2 regions of the Serratia sp. KH_031 genome follow, and region 2 is predicted to be linked to the other one. Evidence: predicted binding sites of a transcription regulator. Region 2 holds the regulator's gene; the other holds the start of a gene.
The links. The regulator LexA, encoded in region 2, represses DNA repair genes until DNA is damaged. The targets are predictions, from matches to a motif close to TNCTGTATGTACATACAGNA.

Region 1: the regulator LexA is predicted to act here: its motif matches at 5,668-5,687, upstream of sulA (SOS-induced cell division inhibitor SulA).

Annotation. Positions count from the first base shown of each region.
Region 1 covers NZ_CM174496.1:2,983,872-2,991,685, reverse strand. Annotated here, with positions in the region: gene pqiC (membrane integrity-associated transporter subunit PqiC) at 1-75, shown strand, start outside; gene rmf (ribosome modulation factor) at 350-520, shown strand; gene fabA (bifunctional 3-hydroxydecanoyl-ACP dehydratase/trans-2-decenoyl-ACP isomerase) at 584-1,102, opposite strand; gene AC3ISQ_RS13495 (AAA family ATPase) at 1,185-2,918, opposite strand; gene matP (macrodomain Ter protein MatP) at 3,127-3,585, shown strand; gene ompA (porin OmpA) at 3,701-4,780, opposite strand; gene sulA (SOS-induced cell division inhibitor SulA) at 5,141-5,647, opposite strand; gene AC3ISQ_RS13475 (TfoX/Sxy family protein) at 5,880-6,485, shown strand; gene yccS (YccS family putative transporter) at 6,526-7,814, opposite strand, start outside.
Region 2 covers NZ_CM174496.1:4,376,619-4,384,432, forward strand. Annotated here, with positions in the region: gene AC3ISQ_RS19740 (tetratricopeptide repeat protein) at 35-553, shown strand; gene AC3ISQ_RS19745 (sugar O-acetyltransferase) at 574-1,146, opposite strand; gene zur (zinc uptake transcriptional repressor Zur) at 1,390-1,902, shown strand; gene dinF (MATE family efflux transporter DinF) at 1,889-3,226, opposite strand; gene lexA (transcriptional repressor LexA) at 3,318-3,926, opposite strand; gene AC3ISQ_RS19765 (diacylglycerol kinase) at 4,050-4,421, opposite strand; gene plsB (glycerol-3-phosphate 1-O-acyltransferase PlsB) at 4,549-7,014, shown strand; gene AC3ISQ_RS19775 (DUF4156 domain-containing protein) at 7,102-7,446, opposite strand; gene AC3ISQ_RS19780 (YegP family protein) at 7,735-7,814, opposite strand, start outside.

The DNA of each region.
Region 1 (7,814 bases), 1.4 Mb from region 2:
TCTTTGGTACGGACATTAGCGGTAGGTTGGCAGGCGCAGGCGCAGGTAATTGCGGCACAGGCGGCTCGTCTTTAGTCATAATTTGTACTAAAAAAATCTAACCCCTGTTGATGTGGAATATGATTATTTCTCAGCAATAGGGGTTTTCTTTATATATCAACATGATAAATCTATTTTGTTTTATCAGCCACTTAGCAAAATCTTCGTGTATAGCTCACAAATATGACATTGGCGTGAATTTTGCGCATTGATCTTCCCGTCATTTAGCGCTATTCATTAAATGTGGCTGCAAAAAAGCGGCCGTTGTTTTCTTTCCACCAGACTAGTAATGAAATGAGGGAAACGAGGCATGAAGAGACAGAAACGTGATCGTCTGGAAAGGGCGCATGCGAAGGGTTATCAAGCAGGTATTTTAGGACGGTCTAAAGAACTTTGTCCTTACCAATCCACTTTAGATGCTCGGTCGCATTGGCTGGGAGGTTGGCGAGAAGCCATGGAAAATAGGGCTGTGACCGCTTAAGCGGCTCCCTATCATGAAGAAGGAATGACCTCCGCCAAACGCGGAGGTTTTCGTTTTAGCGTCTTAGAAAGCTTCTGTATCTTTGAACAGACCCACTTTCAGATCGGTAGCGGTGTAGATCACCTTACCATCGACCAGCACTTCACCGTCAGCCATGCCCATGATCAGCTTGCGCATAATCACGCGCTTAAAGTTGATGCGATAGGTGACTTTTTTCGCTGTTGGCAATACTTGACCGGTGAATTTCACTTCACCCACGCCCAGTGCCCGGCCTTTACCTTCACCGCCTAACCAGCCGAGGTAGAAGCCAACCAGTTGCCACATTGCGTCCAAACCTAAACAGCCAGGCATGACGGGATCGCCGATAAAGTGGCAGCCGAAGAACCACAGATCGGGATTGATATCCAGTTCAGCTTCTACGTAACCTTTGCCATGAGTGCCACCGTCTTCGGTCATCTTGACCACGCGGTCCATCATCAACATGTTACCTGATGGCAATGGTGGTCCACCCGCGCCAAACAGCTCACTACGTCCGGATGCTTCGAGATCTTCTTTCGTATAGGATTCGCGTTTATCTACCATGTTCTCAATAGCCTTATTTTAATGAAGGACGCAGTTTAGTTTACACGTGTACGCTGAACAAGTCCGATCAGCCGTGATTGCACTAGTTGAGCCACCGCAGTGGCCACGACCAACGCGGACGTTCTGGTGAATTCACTTGTGCAATCCGCTCTTGAATGACAGCCAGCAAATTCGGCTGTTGTTCATCGGAGTAGAGGCAACCGGTTAATAATGGCAAAGCTTCAGCAACGCTGTCCACCGCCCACAGATGGAACTGACCTTCACGCACGGCATCAACGACGTCTTGACGCAAGCACAGATGGCGCAGGTTGGTAGCAGGCAGGATCACGCCTTGTTTGCCGGTTAAACCGCGGCGTTGACAGACCTCAAAGAAACCTTCGATCTTTTCGTTAACGCCACCGATAGGCTGGACATTACCAAACTGGTCGACTGAACCGGTTACAGCAAGCTGTTGGGTGATCGGTTGCAGGGAAAGGGCACTGATCAACGCACAGAGTTCAGCGAGAGAAGCACTGTCGCCATCGACTTCGCCATAGGACTGTTCAAACACAATCGAGGCAGAGAAGGGCAGTTGTTGATCTAATTCCAACTCGGAAATCAGGAATGCCTGCATGATCATCATGCCTTTGGCGTGCAGATTACCGCCCAGCTCGGCTTTACGCTCGACGTCGGTAAACTCACCGTCACCGAGGTGTACAACACAGCTTATGCGGGAGGGTTCACCGAAACTGCGAGGATGACCGGGATAGTCCAGCACTGAAAGGCCGTTGATCTGGCCGATAACTTCACCTTCGGTTTCGATCAGGATCTGACCTAACTCGATTTCATCTTGCATACGTTCGGCAAGATAGCTTTCACGCCATTCACGAACATTGAGCGCTGCCTCTAGTGCTTTGGCTGTGATCTGTCCTTCTCCTGCGTATAACGCCGCTTCAGAAAGTTGTTGGCCAATCCATAATGGAGATAGAGGTAAGTTGCCCTGATCGCCGCTGTAACGCACGGCTTGTACCAACAACGGCTGCCAAGCATCTGCGGCCAGTGGTGGTAGTTGGTGCTCGGTTAAGACGCTATTGACGTAGCCGCACCACTGCACCATATCTTCTGGTTCAGTCAGTTGCAGATCGTCTTCATATTCACCGTAAACAGCCTGCTCGCACAGTTCTGGTTCCATATCGTGGAAATCGGCCAGACCATGACGATCGCCAACGACAATCAGGCGTAGCTCCAACGGCATTGGCGGGATAGTGACAGGCAGTGGGCGAGTTTCATCCGGCGAAGTCCAGTGGAACTGGCGCTGGGTGATCATCTGTTTCAGGCGTAACCACAGTAATGGCTGCGCTAGCAGGGAACGTGCCGACAGAATTAGCACACCACCATTGGCCTGATGAATCAGACCCGGTTGTAGGTTAATTTCACCTTGATGAATTCTAACGCAGCCAAAGAGCTGTTCTGGTTCGATCCATTCTTGATAGACGCAGGCACCGCCAGCAGCAAAAGGTTCATCGCCGCGGTTCGCGGGTTCAATCTGAACCTGATTCCCCTGAATTTTGTACTGGCTGCCGACAATAGGACTCTGCGGTTGCAATGGTTTGACCGCGTTGGCGATCAGTGCCAGATACTCACGGGTTTCCTGCGCTTTCAATAGCATGAAGCGCGGTTGCGATAGTGGATGACAAAACAGCGTCAGTGCGTTTTCCAACCGTGGTTGGATCGCGGCAAAGGTCACAGGTGCCAACTGAGCAGCGGTATCGAATATCGCCTGATAAGGCGTTACGGCAGGCAACAAAGATTGCCATTCAAGTCGGTTATTGGTCAAAGTGTTAGGTGCAATCGTCAAAAAGTGAAAGGGCGATTATACAAGAATAACGCCAGCTTGATACATGAGAGTCGATGTTGGTGTCAGGGAGTTTGACATTGCGCTACGACTGTGCAAAAAACAATCTAAAAGGAGTTCTAATTGCCGGGGAAATTTGGCACAAAGCTGTTATGCTTAATAAAGTTACGCGGTCACTGAAGAGTTCATGATGAAATATCAGCAACTGGAAAATCTGGAGAGCGGCTGGAAATGGAAGTACCTGGTGAAAAAACACCGGGAAGGCGAAGCCATCACCTGTCATCTTGAAAGCAGCGCTGCTCAGGAGGCGGTTGATGAACTGTTGAAACTGGAAAATGAACCAGTAAAAGTGCTGGTGTGGATTAATGTCCACATGAATCCAGAACTTGATAATCGGATGAAGCAAACCATTCGTGCACGACGTAAACGCCACTTTAATGCGGAGCACCAGCATACTCGCAAGAAATCTATCGATTTGGAGTTCTTGGTGTGGCAGCGCTTAGCCGCCTTGGCACATCGCCGTAATGCCACGCTATCAGAAACCGTGGTGCAGTTGATCGAAGATGCAGAGCGGAAAGAGAAATACGCCAATCAGATGTCGTCACTCAAACAGGATTTGCAGGCGATTTTGGGGAAAGATGAAGAATAAATAGAGTAGGAGCTTGCGCACAAGATAACAAGAGGCAGGCTCTGCTTATTTTAATCAGTTATTAGAATCAATAAAAAACCCCGCAAATGCGGGGTTTTTTAAAGAGAGTGGTAACTTAAGCCTGAGGCTGAGTTACAACGTCTTTGATACCTTTAACTTCGATCTCTACGCGACGATCTGGTGCCAGGCATTCGATCTGAGTCTTGGTAGCACGGCCAGATTTGTAGCCACAGGTGTTGCCAGTGGTGGAATCAGCTTCGCCCATACCACGAGCAGAGATCTTGTCTGCTGGGATACCTTTAGAAACCAGGTAGTCAACAACGCTTTGAGCGCGTTTCTCAGACAGTGCTTGGTTGTACTTGTCAGAACCAACGGCGTCGGTGTAACCAAGAACAACTACAGAACCATCTTTAGGATCCATTGAGCTCAACTGAGTATACAGTTGATCCAGAGCCTGTTGGCCTTCTGCTTTCAGAGTAGACTTGTTGAAGTTGAACAGAACGTCAGACTTCAGAGTGAAACGCTTGGTTTCAACAACTGGAGCTGGAGCTGGTGCAGCTACTGGAGCTACAACATCGTCCTGACCAAAGCGGTAAGAAACACCCAGGCTCAACATGCCGTTGTCTGGACGAGTACCAACGGTACCAGCGTCACCGATGTTGTTAACCCACTGATAGTCCAGGCGAGTAGCCCAGTTTTTGGTCAGTGCGTATTCAACACCAACAGCAGCCAGCGGAGAAACGCCAGTGTCGTGGTCGCTCAGGCGTTGGCCGGTAGCACCGTACTGAGCTGTAGAGTCTGCACGCCAAACCATACCACCCAGACGGGTGTAGATGTCCAGATCGTCCATAATTGGGTAGCTCAGTTTAGCTGCCAATTGAACGCCTTGAGCCTTGAAAGCACCGTTGTTTACGCTGCCTTTGTATGGCATACGACCTAACCAGTCGTAACCCATTTCAAAGCCTAGGTATTGGTTTGCTTGATAACCAACGAATGCACCAGCACCCAGTTGGCTTTCATGAGTAGGGCCGTTACCGATGCTGCTGTCATAGCCGTTACCATAGAAACCAGTGTCATGGTACTGGGACCAGCCCAGTTTAGCACCAGTGTACCAGGTGTTATCTTTTGGGGCAGCTTGCGCTACTGTTGCGAAACCTGCCAGTGCCACTGCTAATGCGATAGCTGTCTTTTTCATTTTGCGCCTCGTTATCATCCAAATAGGCAATGAGCTTTAAAGCTGATTTTTAAGCCCTTGGTTAAATTCCTTCGCCAAGGTTTATGCCCTCATTTGTTACTCTGCCAGTTTTTCTGGCGTTATAGAGCAACCTTGGCGATGTAAAGTCTACAACGTGGCGCGAAAGTTACAAGTGTGATGTGATAAAGCTCTAAAAAAAAACGGAGAATTTTACAAAACCCATCCTATTTTCCGTCTAAAAAATAAGCTAAATGAAGCGCGATTTTTCATGCGGAACCGCATCAGTGCTCACTTTTTACAAATCTCTGCGTAAGTTCGCATTTTCATGGATAAAAATGATGAGATTAATCCTAAATTAGCTCAATGATACAAGCTTGAGTGAATTTTTAGCGTTGAACACTGTCCGTGTGTCGGGTTTATCTCATTTTGCGGGTGCATGATGAAACCATAAGCATTCCCCAATTCTGCTGCACGTCTTAATTTCAAACGATCCACTTCAGTTAATTCAGGTAACCACCCAAGTACTACACTGTAGTTTCCAGTCAATAATGCTTTTTCCATGGCTTCTACACTATCAATAGGATTGATTTGGCTAACCTGAACCACCTTATTGACTGGCAGACCTGATTGTTGCAACCAAAGACGACTCAGTTTCTGTTGTGGTGTGAGCCATAATAACCAACGCGATTGCAGCCCTAGTTGCTGTAACAACGGCAGTAACAACTGTGCTACTGCGGGTTGATGTTCGCTATAAACAAGTTCACTGATAAGACCATTTCCTTTGCCAGCATCTGAGGTTCTTGCAGTGTTATTCACAGCAAATGAGGTATGGCTGAAATGAGATGGGTAAAGTGATTGAGTACGCATAAGTATCCTGCCTATAGTGTCACTGTATGTATATACAGTATATCTAGTAAAACAGAAGATCAACTCAATTTTTCGTAATGCTTCGCATAATTGCGATCATCTTTAGCTCAAGAGAACTTTGTGATTGGCATGATTGGACTTAATGCGTATTTTTCTAATTGGTTGTTCACGTTACGTTTATTACATTGACGTGGAAAATGATTGAACATTTATTAACTTATTGGAGGTAGCGATGAAAGGGATATCGACGAAAAGAATCTCGCAAGCGAAATCATGCTTTGCTGCATTAGGTCACATCTCTACACGTTCGCAATTTGGCAGTTGTAGCCTATTAGCTGACGGTATTATGTTCGCTGTGATTACTGGAAATGAACTGTATTTACGTGCTACCGCAGATCTGGAACCGATCTTCCGTGAGCATGGCATGGTGAGCATGATTTATTCAAAACGTGGTGCACCGGTGGCACTGCGATATTACTGGGTGAATGAGTCTATGTGGCAAGACCGGCAAGAACTATTTGCTTTGGCTTGGCAGGCAATGAGAGCCGCTCGTAAAGAGCTTCAGGATAAAAAATGCAGCGATGAACGGTTAAGAGACCTACCCAATATCGATATAGCGATGGAGCGTTCTTTGTGGCAGGCCGGTATCAGTGGTGTTTACGATTTGCGGTTATTTGGGGCGAGACGCTCTTACTTGAAACTACTGCAACGGCAAAAACATCTTGGTTTGAAGGCATTACTGGCACTGGCGGGGGCGATTGCGGGTTATCACCAAGCGGCGCTGCCGAGTGAGTTGAGAGAGGATCTTACCGACTGGTTCGACGTACGTACCCGCTGAGCCGCCAGAAATGAGACAGCACAGCAATGGATACTGATGGTTAATTGACTCTACTTATTTGCTTATTCAACTCTGTCAGTTCTGGCAGTAGTTCTATGACTAACCCAATTTGCTGGAGTACTAACTGTTCTTTACTTTCCGGCTCTGGTGATAACTGTTGAATTCGCTCAGCCAGAGCCTCTAGAGCCTGATTAATACGGTGGCTATCTTGTTCTTCTTGATGCAGTGCACCATCGACATAACAAACAGCATCATTGAGTAGATCCAACACAGTTGAATTGCTCAAACGCCCACGATGAGCGCCTAGCGCAGAGATATAACTCAACAAGGTATGGTTTAAACACAACAGGCGAAAGGCAGTTTCCTGAATCGTTTGTTCAGTTTTAGGATCGGCAGACATATTGGAAACTACCGAAGCCAGTTCTGCATCGCAGTTGTGAGCATCACGACGCGCAATGCGATACGGTAAACCATTATCTTTGCCTTGATGGTATTGCACCAAAATGGCATCCAGATAACGACAATCCGCATTCAGGGTTTTACTGACGACTGAGGAGAGTTGGCGGAATTTCCAATCTGGCCAGATGAAGCTGACTGCCGCCCAGGCAATGGCACATCCCAGCAACGTGTCGTAAACACGTGGTGCCGCCACTTCAAATCCTTCGCCTAGCAAGTTAAAGCACAGTAATACTAACAGCGTGATAAACATGGTGGCGTGAGCATATTGCACGGTGCGAAAAGCGAAGAACAATACCCCGGCGATCACGATCAAGACGAGTTGGCCTTCCAACGACGGAACGAAGTACAGGATGGGCAAACCTACCAATATACCGGCCAATGTGCCGATAATTCGCAGAGCTAGGCGTCGCCTTGTCGCATTATAGTTGGGTTGGCAAACGAACAAACTGGTCAGCAAAATCCAGTAACCATGTTGCATACCGGTAAACTGGATAAGGGCATAACCCACGCAGAGCACGACGGACATGCGGATCGCATGACGAAATAGGGCGGATTGCGGCGTCAAATGGCGACTGATGCGCAGCCAGATATCGCTCCAGCCGGTGAGGCGATCGTCCAGCAGACTATTCTCTTCTATTTTACCACTGGCAATAGCTTGTTCTGATTCGATATTCGCCAATTGCGCATCAATAGCTCTCAGGTTCTTCAACAAATACGAGAGCGCTTTGACCAACTCGTGATTACTCGGTGTAATGTTGAGTTGTGTAAGAGCTTCTTCAATGCGCGTGAATGCGGGCTCAAAACGGTGACTATGCTGGTATTCCTGACGTAATAACACCGATTGAGAAAGCTGCCGGCAGGCTCTGGCCT
Region 2 (7,814 bases):
ATAATTACTAGGTTATTCCCACGAGAAAACCGCTATGAAACGTCTCATTCTTGTCTGCACATTACTGCTTTCCGGCTTCGCCTATGCTGCCGGTGGTGGTGGTAGCACCGATGGACCCACCACTCCAACCTGCCCCAAAGGACAGATTTACGACAGTAAAACCAAAACCTGTGTGGTGGAAAAAGGCAGTAAAGTCAGCGATAGCGATCGTACTGAGTACGCCTACGCACTGGCGAAAAGTGGTCGTTATCAGGAAGCCCTCGACGTATTGAACACGCTGAAAGATCCCAATACTGCCGTCGCACTCAACTATCGTGGCTACGCGACGCGTAAGCTTGGTCACACCGACGAAGGCATCGGCTATTACTTACAATCAGTGAAGCTCGATCCAAACTACCTGAAAGTTCGAGAGTATTTGGGGGAAGCTTATATGATCAAAGGCCAACCAGAGTTAGCCAAAGAACAACTTGCGGTGATTAAAACCCTTTGCGGTACCGACTGTGAAGAATACCGCGACTTGGCCGCCGCTATCGAGAGTCATCCTGAGTCTTAAAAACACCGCAAGTTGGCACATTATTCCAGCTTGCGGATCACCTTACACGGCTGTCCTAACGCCAGCACATTGGCGGGAATATCGCTGGTCACCACACTGCCTGCACCGATAGTGGTGTCATCACCAATGGTGACGCCGGGCAAGATCACCACATTGCCGCCAATCCACACGTTACTGCCAATCACCACCGGCTGCGCCGAGGTATAGAATGGGAAATCAGGGTTGCCAGTAAAACGCTCGCTGGCTTTTAACGGATGGCTTGGCGTGTAGATTTGTACATTGGGGCCGATCAGCGTGTTGTCACCGATGGTGATGGTATTGCAGTCGAGAAACACCGCATTGACGTTGATAAAGCAATTTCTACCGATGGTAATATGCTGCCCATAGTCACACCAGAAAGGCGTTTCGATCCAGCTTTCGTCGCCCCAACCAGCGAACAACTCACGCAGCAAACGCGCTTTCTCATCGGTTTGATGTGAATCCAGCGCACCAAGCTGCTTGGTGAGTGCTCTGGCACGGTGATAAAGACCAATTAGCTCTGGATCGCGGCTGTTGTACACTTCACCACGTAATAATTTATCTCTTTCAGTCATTGGGTCGCTCCAAGAAATCGGGACATCTTCGCTGCGCGTTATAGCGCGGGCTCGCAGCATTACCTAACTCAAAATAGGGTAAAGTTGATCTGCTTGTCTTGGGTAAATAGAAGTTGTGATCTCTTCCGCATTTTTATTGGCAACTTACCCTTTTATGCGTCATTGGCCGGGAAAATAGCGTGACTATCGGCGATTGCCACGAAACATGTTAAAATCAGCTTTTTACGCACTGGGAATATTGCCATGACCTCAAGCAATCAGGAAAAGCTGCTCGCTCAGGCAGAAAAAATCTGCCTGCAACGCAACGTGCGACTGACGCCACAACGGCAGGAAGTATTGCGCTTGATGACAGAGCAACCCGGTGCGATCAGCGCTTATGATCTGTTGGATCTGTTACGCGTTGCCGAACCACAAGCTAAGCCGCCAACGGTCTACCGCGCATTGGATTTCTTGCTGGAACAAGGCTTTATTCATCGCGTTGAGTCAGCTAACAGCTACGTGCTTTGCCACCACTTTGAACAACCAATGCATACTTCGGCGCTGTTTATTTGCGATCGCTGCGGCCAAGTGACTGAACGCACTACCGCAGGAGTTGAGGATACCTTGAAAACGCTGGCGCAAGAGTCAGGATTCGTCCTGCGCCACAGCGTTGTTGAAGCTCACGGTTTATGCTCCGTATGTGTGAAGGTCGAGGCCTGTGATAGCAAGCACGACTGTGGCGAGCACGATCACAGCATTGTCATTAAGAAGAAGTAAACCAGGTACCGCACACGTTATGGCGGTGCCAGATCCAACCCAACGCCAAACCACGCAACGCTAAGAAAACCGCCAGTGCTAACCAGAGTGCGTGATTGCCCAATATGGGCAGAACCAACAATGTTAAGCCATATCCCGCCGCAGCAACTGCCATACTGTTGCGCATTTCAGCGCCTTTAGTCGCACCGATAAACATTCCGTCCAACAGATAACACCATACACCCACCAACGGTAAAACTATCTGCCACGGCAGGTAGTGCTCCGCCAAGACGCGTAACTCCGGTAACGAGGTCAGTGCCGCGATAATATGTTGCCCTGCAACGGTATAAACCACAGCAAATCCCAACGCCACTACGCCCGCCTGACGACAGGCAGCGCGCCATACTCGATGTAATTGGCGATCGTCCCGCGCACCATAGGCATGGCCGGAATGTGCTTCTACCGCATAGGCAAAACCATCCAAGGCATAGGCAGTAAATGTCAGCAGATTCATCAGCACTGCATTGACTGCCACAATCTCGCCGCCCAAACGTGCGCCAAGAATGGTTAGCGAAGCGAAACACAGTTGTAGCAGCAGTGAACGCAGCATGATGTCGCGATTCAGCGCCAGCAAACGCCGTAAGTTTCCACGCCACGCATGCCGTAGCATCGCCCATGTAATCCCGCGCATGTTCATCACGCGCCAAGCCAACCATAAGCCCAACAGTAGCGTCGCGTATTCCGAGACCGCCGTTGCCGTCGCAGCACCCTGCACATTCCAGCCCAGCCCCATCACCAGCCAAATATCTAGCACGATATTCAGCAAGTTACCGACAATCAGTAAAATCACTGGGGCTCGCACATACTGCACGCCGAGCAACCAACCCAGCAGCACCATATTGGCTAATGCCGCTGGCGCACTGAGCCAGCGGATTTCTAGGAATAACCTTGCCTGCGCCAAAACATCGGCATCACCACCAACAATATGCAATGCCAGATTAATCAGCGGATGACGCAACAGAACAATGGCGAGCCCCGCCAATACAGCGAGCAACATCGGCTGCATAAAGGCACGAGCCAATGCTTGTGGGTTTTGTGCCCCAAGCGCCTGCGCCGTCAACCCAGTGGTGCTCATACGTAAAAACAGCAACAACATAAACAGGAAGCTGGTCGCCATTGCCCCTATCGCTACGCCACCGAGATAAACCGGGCTATCCAGATGACCAATCACCGCCGTATCCACCAAGCCGAGTAGCGGCACGGTGATATTGGAGAAAATCATCGGTAGTGCTAGCCGCCATAGGGCTTTATCGGTATCGCTGAAGAAGGGGGAAAATAGGCGCATCATCAAAAATGTTCCCGTGGTAATACGATGAGTTCATACAGAAAAGACATCGCCCCAGACAAGGGGCGATTAAAAGCAGGGGTTGTGCAGTTTAGATCCAGTCACCGTTGCGAATCACACCCACCGCCAAACCTTCAATATTGAAGCTTTGCTGGCGAAGATCGACCACGATCGGCTCAAACTCGCTATTCTCTGGCAGTAACTCAACCACATTGCCGTGTTTTTTCAGACGCTTGACCGTCACTTCATCATCAATACGCGCCACAACGACTTGGCCGTTACGCACGTCTTGCGTCTTATGCACCGCCAGCAGATCGCCGTCGAGAATACCGATGTCGCGCATCGACATACCATTCACTCGCAGCAGGAAATCAGCGTTCGGTTTAAACAGTGAAGGATCAACTTTGTAGTGCCCTTCAATATGTTGTTGTGCCAGCAGCGGTTCACCCGCCGCGACACGCCCAACCAATGGCAGCCCTTCTTCCTCTTCCATCAACAGACGAATGCCGCGTGAAGCGCCAGAGACAATCTCAATCACCCCTTTACGCGCCAAGGCTTTCAGGTGTTCTTCCGCCGCATTGGGTGAGCGGAACCCCAGACGCATTGCGATCTCGGCACGCGTTGGTGGCATACCCGTCTGTGAAATATGATCGCGAATCAGGTCATAGACCTCTTGCTGTCTGGTAGTTAGTGCTTTCATTCCGCCCCCTGTTTGTTTATACAGTCTTGCTGTGAGTATATACAGGTAGATAAGGATTGGGAACCTAAGAATGAATTAAAATCAGTGATTAGCGAGATGTCTCGCAACATTGTTCTATCTGGCTCAAAACAAGTGCTGCCACAGAACAGAAACCCAAACGAACAAAGCGAGAATAATCGCCAGCGAAACCGCCGCCGACCCCATGTCTTTTGCTCGGCCAGAAAGCTCGTGATACTCAGTCCCCACGCGATCAACTAACGCTTCGATCGCACTATTGAGTATCTCGACAATCATGATCAACACCACCGAACCAATCAGTAAAATGCGCTCTATCACGCCGATATCTAGCCAAATCGCGATGATGATCGCCATCACGGTCATCACCAACTCTTGGCGAAACGCAGCCTCATTCTTCCACGCTGCGATGAGCCCTTGATAAGAGTAACCCGCCGCTTTGATAATCCGAGTCAGGCCAGTTGCTTGCTGCTTTGCCATCTTAAATATTCTCTTTTCTTGAGATGAGCCATAATTTTAACGGTTCTTGCTTTTTTAACACCACAGATCTGCACATCAGTTTCTGGTATGCTTGCGGCGCATTGCTAACAAGAGGCTACATGTCGTTATGTCAGGTTGGCGTAAAATATACTATAAGTTATTGAACTTACCGCTAAAACTGTTGGTAAGAAGCAAAGTTATTCCTTCAGACCCGATCGCGGAACTGGAGCTCGATCCTTCACGCCCGATTTTGTATGTTTTGCCATACAATTCCAAGGCGGACTTACTGACCATGCGTGCCCAGTGTTTGGCGCAGGATCTCCCCGATCCGTTAAACCCGCTGGAGATCGACGGTACCGTGCTGCCAAGCTACGTGTTTATTCACGATGGCCCACGCGTGTTCCGTTACTACACGCCGAAAGAAGAGTCGGTAAAACTATTCCATGATTATCTGGATCTGCACCGGAATAATCCGGAGCTGGATATTCAGATGTTGCCGGTTTCGGTGATGTTTGGCCGCTCTCCGGGTCGTGAAGGTCAAGGTACACCTCATTTACGTCTGCTGAACGGGGTACAGAAATTCTTCGCCGTATTGTGGCTGGGACGCGACAGTTTTGTTCGTTTCTCGAGTACCGTTTCCCTGCGCCGTATGGCGACTGAACACGGCACCGATAAAATCATCGCACAGAAATTGGCGCGCGTGGCGCGGATGCACTTCTCGCGTCAGCGTCTGGCCGCCGTTGGCCCAAGCCTGCCAGCACGTCAGGAGCTGTTCAATAAGCTGTTGGCTTCCAAAGCGATCGAAAAAGCGGTGGAAGACGAAGCGCGTAGCAAAAAGATTTCTCATGAGAAAGCCCAGCAAAACGCCATTGCGTTGATGGAAGAGATTGCTGCCGATTTCTCTTATGAAACCGTGCGACTGTCCGATCGCGTATTGAGTTGGACTTGGAACCGTTTATATCAGGGTATCAACGTCACCAACGCCGAACGCGTGCGTCAGTTGGCGCAAGATGGCCATGAGATTGTCTATGTGCCCTGCCATCGCAGCCATATGGACTACCTGCTGCTGTCTTATGTGCTCTATCACCAAGGGCTGGTGCCGCCGCATATCGCTGCGGGTATCAACCTGAACTTCTGGCCTGCCGGTCCGATTTTCCGTCGCTTGGGCGCGTTCTTCATCCGCCGTACCTTTAAAGGCAACAAACTGTATTCCACAGTGTTCCGTGAATACCTCGGCGAGTTGTTCACCCGCGGTTATTCGGTTGAGTATTTTGTCGAAGGGGGGCGTTCCCGTACCGGACGCCTGCTGGAGCCAAAAACCGGCACGCTGTCGATGACCATTCAAGCGATGTTGCGTGGGGGTAACCGTCCAATCACGCTGGTGCCGATCTACATCGGTTACGAGCATGTGATGGAAGTGGGTACTTACGCCAACGAACTGCGCGGTGCGACCAAAGAGAAAGAGAGCCTGCTGCAAATGCTGCGCGGCCTGCGCAAATTGCGCAATCTCGGTCAGGGATATGTCAACTTCGGTGATCCACTGCCGTTAACCACCTATCTCAACCAGCACGTACCGCAATGGCGCGATTCTATCGATCCGATCGAAGCCCAACGCCCAAGCTGGCTGACGCCAACGGTGAACGATCTGGCCGCCAAGATCATGGTGCGCATTAACAACGCGGCAGCAGCCAACGCCATGAACCTGTGTTCGACCGCATTACTCGCTTCACGTCAGCGTTCACTGACCCGTGAGCAATTAGTTGAGCAGTTGGATTGTTACTTGCAGCTGATGCGCAACGCGCCTTATGCCAGTGATGTTACCGTACCAAGCCAGACACCAGACGAATTGCTGGATCACGCTTTGAACATGAACAAGTTTGAGGTGGAGAAGGATAATATCGGCGATATCATCATACTGCCGCGCGAGCAGGCGGTGTTGATGACCTATTACCGCAATAATATCCATCACTTGCTGGTATTGCCTTCGCTGATTGCCACCATCGTGATGCATCATCGTCGCATCTCACACACCGAAGTATTGCGTCAAATCGGTTTGATCTATCCAATGCTGAAAGCCGAGCTGTTCCTGCATTATGGCAAGGAGCTGTTGCCTGAGGTGCTGCAGACATTAACGCGCGAATTGGTGCGTCAGCAGCTGATCTGTGACAGCGGTGATGAACTGATGTTGAACCCGGCACGTATCCGTCCGCTGCAATTGCTGGCGGCTGGCGTGCGTGAAACGCTGCAACGCTACGCCATCACTATGTCGATCCTCAGCGCTAACCCGAGCATCAACCGGGGCTCGCTGGAGAAAGAAAGCCGCATCATGGCTCAGCGTCTATCGGTGCTGCACGGCATCAATGCGCCGGAGTTCTTCGATAAGGCAGTGTTCTCCACGTTGGTCGCGACGTTACGTGAAGAAGGTTTTATTAGCGACAGTGGCGATGCCGTCCGTGAACACACCATGGAGGTTTACACCATGTTGAGCGATCTGATTACACCTGAAATTAAGCTGACTATTGAAGGTGTTAACTTACCTGCGGAAATCACTGCGCCGTTAGAAGCTTCCGGAATAGAGAAAGACGGTGACTAACTAACAGCGCTATTTAGAATATGTATCACTAGGTACGAAAAAGGAATGCACAAAGCATTCTTTTTTCGAATTAAATCATCGCAAAACTTATGGGCACTTATAAACCTGCCCCACCATCTTGCTATCCAGCGGAGCAAAGCTAGAAAGCAGGTTTTGGCTTGGGCTGGTCGCGCCATAAATCACGTTACCGCCCATTTCAGCTGCCTTGTTGCGTAGATCGTTAGCTGCACCGCGCAAGCCGCCGCTTTCAGCATTACTGCCAGATAACCAGTTACTTTGGCTACCTGTTACTTCTCCGATCAGTTGGCATTCAGCCGCTGGTTTTGTATCGGAGAATTTAACCTGCTGACCGGCTGAGGTTAATGTGTTGGTAGTGCTGCAACCGGCCAACAGCATCGCTGCCGAAAGACCCAGTAAGGCTTTAATCCGCATCTTGTTCCCCATATGATGTTGAGAATTACGCAAAAGCTTATCAGAAAGCGATGCTATCTCTTAGGCATCCGTTGCCATTGATATTGGCCAACGCCTTCAGTGACAGCAAATGATGTATCAGTTTACACTCTAAATCGAGCCAGTTTGCAAAAATATCATCAAATACAGCGCTGCGGCACAACCAAAATGGGCATTGCTTACTACTCGTACAAAAAAGCCGCTGTGGGATGGCCCGACATACGGCTATGGCTTACGCATTAATCATAATTATTATTTATGAATAATCAACTAACCAGGGTAACCATTACGTTTGGCATTAGCATCGCAATCCGCCCGATTTTTATAACCCTCACTAGCAGCACCGACAA